2 regions of the Weissella soli genome follow, and region 1 is predicted to be linked to the other one. Evidence: riboswitches for the same ligand, from Rfam matches in the RefSeq annotation. Region 1 holds a riboswitch; the other holds the start of a gene.

Evidence for each region. A riboswitch is a leader RNA that binds a small molecule or an ion and turns the genes downstream of it on or off. The one in region 1 is predicted to bind lysine.
Region 2: another riboswitch for lysine. It lies ahead of alr (alanine racemase); the one in region 1 lies ahead of WSWS_RS02305 (amino acid permease).

What each region holds. Positions count from the first base shown of each region.
Region 1 is NZ_CP017326.1:480,388-484,609, forward strand. Features, by position in the region: gene WSWS_RS02285 (beta-glucosidase) at 1-23, shown strand, start outside; gene WSWS_RS02290 (MFS transporter) at 16-1,197, shown strand; gene WSWS_RS02295 (GNAT family N-acetyltransferase) at 1,331-1,774, opposite strand; lysine riboswitch at 1,883-2,059, shown strand; gene WSWS_RS02305 (amino acid permease) at 2,153-3,619, shown strand; gene pyk (pyruvate kinase) at 3,931-4,222, shown strand, end outside.
Region 2 is NZ_CP017326.1:907,402-911,623, reverse strand. Features, by position in the region: gene WSWS_RS04275 (aspartate kinase) at 189-1,544, opposite strand; lysine riboswitch at 1,651-1,825, shown strand; gene alr (alanine racemase) at 1,949-3,061, shown strand; gene lysA (diaminopimelate decarboxylase) at 3,079-4,222, shown strand, end outside.

The sequences.
Region 1 (4,222 bases):
AGGGAGAAAGTTACGATGTCTAATTTAAAATTAAAAATTGGTATCGTCAGTATGCTGGCACTAAACTTATCTAGTGTAGTCATTGGATCAGCGATTGTGGCGATCTCGCAGTCTTTCCCCCATACCCCGATTTCGACCATCCAGTTACTAAGCACATTACCTGGATTAGGTGTATTATTATCGACTTTGGTTGCGGGACAATTAGCGATGAAATTCTCCAAAAAATATCTGGTATTGTTAGGAGTAGCGTTGGTGACCATTGCAGGGATGTTACCAGCTGTATGGCATAGTTCAGTTATTGGACTTTTGGCATGTTCGGTGGTGCTGGGTGTTGGCCTTGGCTTTATTACAACAATTAATCCAATGTTAGTCTCGGAATACTTTAAAGGCGAGGAGCAATCTAGTATTCTTGGTATGGGAAACGGTGTGACTTCTTTGGTAGGTATGGTGCTGATTGCTGCGGGTGGTGCTTTAGGTGCGACACATTGGTATAACCTATATTGGGTATTTGGAATTGGAATTTTGGTTTTCTTAGTGGTGCTAATCTGTTTACCTAAAGATTTACCACAAACACAGACTGAAGAGAATATCGGTAAGACGTCTACCTTATCAATTATTAAGGCATTTAATCCTTCTATAATGATGATATTTGTCGCAGTTGCCATCATGGGAATCGCTTACACATCTTACCTTTCAAATTTATCGATCGTAGTCAATTCTAAAGGGCTTGGTGGTACGAGTCTTACCGGTATCGTCAGTTCAATTGGGACAATTGGCGGTATCATTGCTGGATTTGGCTTTAAATTCATTAGAAAAATGAGCAAGCCTAACACATTGGCTTTTGGGTTTATTTGTCTTTTAGTAGCGTTATTCTTAGGAGAATTTGCCACTAATGCCTTTATGTTAATCATCGCAGGTTTGCTGTCTAACATTAGTATGGTTACGATCACTTCAACAGCGCCGTTCTTGGCCGCGATGATTTCGGAACCTTATCAAATACCAATGGTCATGTCCATTTATAGCTTTATTAATGGGTTAGCATCAGCTTTAGCTCCAAAAATTATTAGTTTATTGGGCATCTCGGCTGGTGGTCATTCCTTTATATTTGCAGGTGGTTTGTGTGGCATAATGGCTGCTACTTTACTTATTAGTCAATTTGGTAAGAAAGCAGAGGGTGGTCAATTAGTATCAAAGTAATCCAAACTCGCGATGACTTTGAACGGCATACTTGTTCTGAGGAAACAACTATTTGACTAGCTGCTTTCTGACAGTCGATTAGAATCCTATGATGAATTTAAAAAACGAGTGCTCAAGTGGGGACACTCGTTTTTTAAACAATTTCTTTAGTAAATAGCCGTATGGTTTGTCCAAAAATATTTGTAAACTGCGTCACCTCGGTAAATGCGAGGCGTTTTAGGAGGGCGATTGAAGCAGCATTGTTTCCATCAACTTCAGCCGTTATCGTGGTTTGGTGGTAGGTCTGTAGCAAGGCAAGCAAAGCAACGGTCATGATACCTTGATGTCGCCAATCAGGGTGCAAGAAATAGCTGATGACATGCGTCGTTTCAAGCCTTTGACTATCGATATCTTCGTCGAGAAAAATGCCACCAACAATGGTGTTGTCCACACGAATGGCAACAGATGGGGTGGCTAAGTAATGGGTAAAGAGGGTGTGTAAATTACCAGTGACTTGTAAGGCTGTGTTGATGCTTTCCTCGCTCAGTAATTGGATAAAAATCGTTTCATTGGCTGGTTGCCAAGACCGTAATTCCATGGGGTATCTCCTCGAATATGATACAGCTAGCGTACCAAATTTAAGATAATCTGCCTATCTGTTTGACATTCTGTTGAAAGTCCAGTAATATCAATATTTGTAAATTAAATATGACATAGAGGTCGCGATCAACATGAGTAGGTTCTGGAGCTGGCAAGCTTTGAAGGAATCAAAAGGGGCGGTTGCCGAAATGAATGGCTTGGCAAAGTCATTTGTTGGTCTATCCGTGAATAACGTATGGACTGTCGCAGCAAAATTAGTCGGCTGCGGAGCGCTATCGACAAAACTAACGTACTTGATGAGTCCGTGGTCTGTTGTTTAGCAGGCTACGGATTTTTTTGTTCGTTCTGATAGACCTCTCTGGAAGGAGAATTGGTAATGTCACAAGAATCAAATGGATTAAGGCGTACGTTGAAAACACGACACCTCTCAATGATTGCTTTAGGTGGAACGATTGGAACGGGGTTATTCTTGTCATCAGGAGCGACGATCTCGCAAGCCGGACCGTTGGGCGCGTTAACCGCTTATGCAGTCATGGGTGCGATGGTGTTCTTTCTTATGACCAGCTTGGGTGAAATGGCGACCCATAACCCAGTCTCTGGTTCGTTTTCAGTCTACGCAGACAAGTATGTTGAACCGGCGTTTGGCTTTGCTATGGGTTGGAATTATTGGTTTAACTGGGCCATCACGGTTGCGGTTGAAGCAGCGACCGTCGGCGTGGTCATGCAATATTGGTGGCCATCTATTCCTGGTTGGATTTGGGCCGGCGCAGTGTTGCTCTTGATTACCTTGATCAACCTGTTCTCAGCACGGGCCTATGGTGAAACAGAATTCTGGATGGCCTTGATTAAGGTGATTGCGGTCATTTTGTTCATGATTGTCGGTGTGCTAACCATCCTTGGGATCATGGGTAACCAACCAGATGTGGCCAACAACTTATCCGCAGATGGTCACCATGGTTTCATTGGTGGTGCGGCTGGTATTTTGTCAGTGTTTATGGTCGCTGGTTTTTCATTCCAAGGAACTGAAATGGTTGGGATTACTGCTGGTGAATCAGAAACACCAGAAACCTCAGTACCAAAGGCAATCTCACAAGTGTTCTGGCGAATCTTGTTGTTCTACATCTTAGCCATTTTTATCATTGGCGCAATTATTAACTATAAGGATCCATCATTATTAAAGGCTTCAGAATCAAATGTGGCCGTGTCACCATTTACGCTGGTGTTTAAGCAAGCAGGGTTTGCCCTGGCTGCCTCAGTAATGAACGCGGTCATCTTGACCTCAGTCATCTCGTCAGCTAACTCAGGCGTCTACGCTTCATCACGGATGTTGTGGTCAATGGCGCAAAAGGGGATGGCACCAAAAATTTTTGGTAAGACCAATACTCGTACCGGTATTCCTGTACCGGCCTTATTGTTGACAGTGGCCGTTGGTTTGTTCTCATTCCTGACAAGTGTTTTGGGACCAGACATCTACTACTACTTAGTCGCTGCTTCAGGGTTGACCGGATTTATTGCTTGGATTGGGATTGCGGTATCACATTATCGTTTCCGCCGGGCTTGGATCAAGCAAGGACATAGTGTTTCAGAATTACGTTACCATGCTAAGTGGTTCCCATTTGGACCAATTTTGGCTTTGATTTTGTCATTCGTCGTTGTGATCGGACAAGATACCAGCTCATTTGCCGGTTCAATCACGCATTGGAACTGGGAAGCGATTATTACGACCTACATGTCAGTACCATTATTCTTAGTGTTGTACTTTAGTTACAAAATCAAGAATAAGAGTCGGGTACGTAAGTTGGAAGATATCGATTTGTCATCTTCACACTCTGACGTTGAATAAAAAATATCACAAGATTAGCGACGAGCACCTCGAATATTCGGGGTGCTTTTTGTTAGCTCTGACAAAAAATATTTGTAATACTCTAAAAAAGAGTATTACAAGTGAATTTTTCACATAAGTAAATTTATAAAAATTAATTGTATCCGCTTTCATTATTGTGGCAATGCGTTACAGGCTATAAAGCCTAATTTGACGGGGATTTTCGCTTGTGAAATACCGCATATTTTAATGACATTTTTGCAGAAAAACGTTACAATAGTGCTAGTTAGGTATGTTATTTACCGACAAAATAAAAGGAGATTTTTCAAATCATGAAGAAGACCAAGATTGTTTCAACACTTGGACCTGCATCAAGCGATGTAGAGACGATTGCCAAGTTGATCGACGCCGGCGCCAACGTTATGCGTTTTAACTTCTCACACGGAGACCACGAAGAGCACATGGGTCGTATGAACGCTGTGCACGAAGCTGAAAAGGTTACTGGCAAGCGTGTCGGAATCTTGTTGGACACGAAGGGGGCTGAAATCCGTACTACTGTTCAATCAACTGGTAAGATCGAATTTAACATTGGTGATGTTGTTCGCATCTCAATGGATGATTCTT
Region 2 (4,222 bases), 430 kb from region 1:
ATATGTTTGAGCAGCCTGACTGTCTTTTTTAAAGAAAACAAAGATAAGGGGGAAAATAAAGCTTAATTAAGGATGCTGTCAAACATAATTAAGCGGTGTTAGTTTGATGATAATGCGAACAAAAACCCCTGATCGCACTGCAAAATAGGCGGCGCGATCAGGGGTTTTTGTTGATTTCGTGTTAGAGGTTAGTAAACTTGTTCATAAATTACTTTCACGGCGGCATCCACTTGATCAGCAGGCAAACCAAGCATCACGCTAATCCGTGAAGCTCCTTGGTTGACCATCGAAATATTGATGCCAGCTTCAGTGAGCGGTTCGATGATGTTAGCGACGGCACCGTGCATTTCTTGCATCCCCTCACCAACGACCATGATCAAGGCGTAATCGGTATGCCATTCTAAAATATCGGGCTGGATTTCTGTGCGAATGTCAGCAATCATGGCTTCAAATTGGGCACGTGAAGTGAGTGACTTATCGAAAATAATCGATAAATCATCAATTCCGGTCGGCATATGCTCATATGAGATGCCATGTCGATACAAGATATCTAACAGGCGTCGGGTGAAGCCAATTTCCTTATTGAGCAAGTAGCGGTGTAGATACAACGTTGCAAACCGATCGTCGCTGGCAATCCCCGTAATGGCGTGGGTCGTCGCAATTTCATTTTCGGGCACAATGAGGGTGCCCGGTGCTGCTGGTTCGTTGGTGTTACGGACGTTGATTGGGATGCCCGCCTTAATAACCGGGACAATTGCCTCATCGCTGAAAACGGCAAAACCCGCGTAGGCCAGTTCACGCATTTCACGATACGTCATTTTCGCGATGGGGGCAGGATTGGCCACGATTTTTGGACTGACAGCATAGATTGAAGACACGTCTGTGAAATTTTCGTAGACAGTAGCCTTCAACCCACGTGCCAAAATGGCCCCCGTAATGTCTGAACCACCACGTTTAAAGGTATTCATGTAACCATGTTCGTCGTAGGCAAAGAAGCCGGGGACCACGATGATTTCATCACTGGCCAGTGTAAACCAAGCCATTTTTTGGTAACTGATTTCAGCTAGCGTGGCGGCACGGGGGGCACCCGTTGTCTGCATACCAAGTTCTTTGGGTGATACAAAACGAGCATTATGGCCAGTTGCCTGTAAAATAAATGCGATTAGTTGGGCATTCAATAGTTCACCGTGCCCAGCAAAAGCGGCGTAGAGGTAATCAAACGAAGGGTAGTGCTGTTTGGCCAAATGCTGTAATTGCTCAATAATTTTGGGCATGATGGCAGTACTATCGACGTGGAAATAGGTCGCAATTGCTTGATAACGCGCTGCAATTTCAGCCACGATGGCTTGCGTATCATCGCCGTTGATGGCAGCTTGCGCGTATTGCAACAATAGATCAGTGACTTTGGTGTCGCCGGAAAAACGCTTGCCGGGAGCTGATACAGTCACTACTTGGCGGGTTGCATCAGCATCAATGATGGCGATAACTTTCTCTAATTGGGGGCCATCAGCTAGTGAAGTTCCCCCAAATTTAATAACTTTCATGTGCTTAAGTCCTTTTGGGAATGTATTGAAGTCTATTTAAGAGTAAGAAAATTAAAATGTCAAGATTGACACTCATTTTAATGCGTGTTATTCTCATTACAACTTAATGTTTGATAGAGGTCGCGAAAGACAAGAGTAAGTTCATGGAACCATGCCAATGGTGTTGAAATGAAGTGAAAGGGGATTTTGCCGAAATTGATTTGTGTGGCAGCAAATTAATTGGGCCGTTAATGAATAGTTAACGGACTGTCGCTGTAACCCAGCGGAGTGCTATCGGATGGTCCACGTTAACGATTTTTTATGCGTTCATGAGGCTGTGCGGCAGTGCACACTCATGGACGTTTTTTTGTACCCTGAGCGTGCACGTGCTTCTTCAAACAAAAAATAATGAATGGGGCAAACACATGGTAGTCGGATATTCAAGACCAACAAAAATTACAATTTCGCAGCACGCAGTCACCCATAACGTTAATGAAGTACGACAGGCGACAGGTGCGCGTATGATTTTTCTCGCTCTGAAGGCCAATGCGTATGGCTATGGCCTCTTGGAAATGGGCCAGGCAGCAGAACGCGCTGGAGTAGACGGAATTGGCGTGGCCATTTTGGAAGAGGCGTTGGCCTTACGTGAAGCGGGAATCGCCATGCCAATCTTGATTATGGGCATCGTTGATCCAAAGTATGCGCAAGTCATGGCAGAGAATAATATTATGGCAACCGTGAGTGATCTGGCTTGGCTTGAACAAGCACAGGCGGTGATGGACGGCCGGACGCGCCTCCTGATCAACGTCGCAGTGGATACGGGCATGACCCGCATTGGTGTCCGGTCGCAAGAAGCGTTACATGAATTGATTGATTACATTAAAGGCGCACCTGATTATTTCGTTTACCAAGCGATTATGACACACTTTGCAGAATCTGATTCCCTTAACAATGATTATTTTCATTATCAATTGGCTAATTGGGAACGGTTGACCGCGGGGATTGAATTACCTCCTATGGTGCATATCGCGAATTCAGGGGCCGCCATGTATCACGCCGATGAAATTCCTACGGATGTGGTGCGCGTTGGCACCGTGGTCTATGGCGTTGAACCATCCCGGGGGCAAGTGCGACCAGCCAATTATCTGGAACCAGTCCTTGGACTCGAAAGTGCGTTAGTCTATGTCAAGCAAATGCCAGCCGGTGTCGGCGTCTCATACTCGCATACGTATACAACCCATGCTGGTGAGTGGATTGGCACAGTCCCAATTGGTTATGGGGATGGCTTATCACGGAACCTACAAGATTTCGGGGTCATCATCAATGGTCAGCGGGCACGCATCGTCGGCCAGATTGCCATGGATCAACTCATGGTCTCACTACCAGAAGAGGTTCCCGTTGGCACTAAGGTCACATTTATTGGTAAAAACGGTGGGTTAGAAAACACCCTTGAAGATTTTAGTGACCATGCGGGCTTGGCACCGTGGGTGGTAACCACCTCATTACAAGAACGTATCAAGCGTGAACTCGTTGATTAGTTAGAAGGAGAACAGATATGACAACCCCTTATGAAGTAAGTGAAGAAGGCGAATTGAGCATCGGTGGGATCACGGCGAATGCATTGGCAGCTGAATTTCAAACACCGCTCTACGTCTATGACGTGACGAAAATTCGACAGTCGATGCGCGCCTTCCAGCAAGTGTTTGATGAAGAACAGATTGATTACGTGGTGAGTTTTGCTTCCAAGGCCTTTGCGACAACGGCGATGTACGAAATTGCCGCCCAGGAAGGGATTCATCTGGATGTTGTTTCCGGCGGTGAAATTGCCACGGCTTTGAATGCGAACTATCCAATGGCCCATGTGTCATTTAATGGTAATAACAAGTCGGAAGCTGAATTAATCATGGCCTTAGACAATGGTCTAGGGACAATTATCGTAGATAACCTTTATGAATTGAACATGTTATCTGAATTGGCTGCTGAACGGGGTATCGTGCAAAATATTTTGCTGCGTATCACACCAGGTATTGAAGCCCATACCCATGAATTTATTCAAACTGGTCAGACTGATTCAAAATTTGGCTTTGATGTCGACAGCGGTCAAGCTGAAGAAGCTTACCATATCGCCAGCGGGACCGCGTCATTGCATGTGCTGGGTGTGCATGCTCACATCGGCTCACAAATTTTTGATGTCACGGGGTTTGAAGCTGCTGCTGAAAAATTAGTGGCTATCGTCCATGATTGGGGCTTTGATCCTGAAGTGATTAATACCGGTGGTGGCTTTGGTATTCGCTATACCGACGAAGATCACCCTAAGCCGGCTAGTGAATTTGTCACGGCCATCATCGCTAAGATTCGGGAAAAGACGGGTGCCTATGGCATGCCGATGCCGGCCATTTGGATTGAACCTGGCCGCTCAATCGTTGGTGAGGCTGGGACGACCTTGTACACGATTGGCTCACGCAAGGATGTACCTGGCATTCGTTCGTATTTGGCCGTTGATGGGGGCATGGGTGATAATATTCGACCAGCAATGTACCAGGCCAATTATGAGGCGGTGTTGGTTGATCAACTAGACGCGCCAACGGAACAGGTCGTGCGGGTTGCGGGTAAGTACTGTGAATCGGGGGATGTTTTGGTCTGGCAACAAGCCTTGCCTAAGACAAAGCCCGGGGATGTCCTAGCTGTTCTTTCAACGG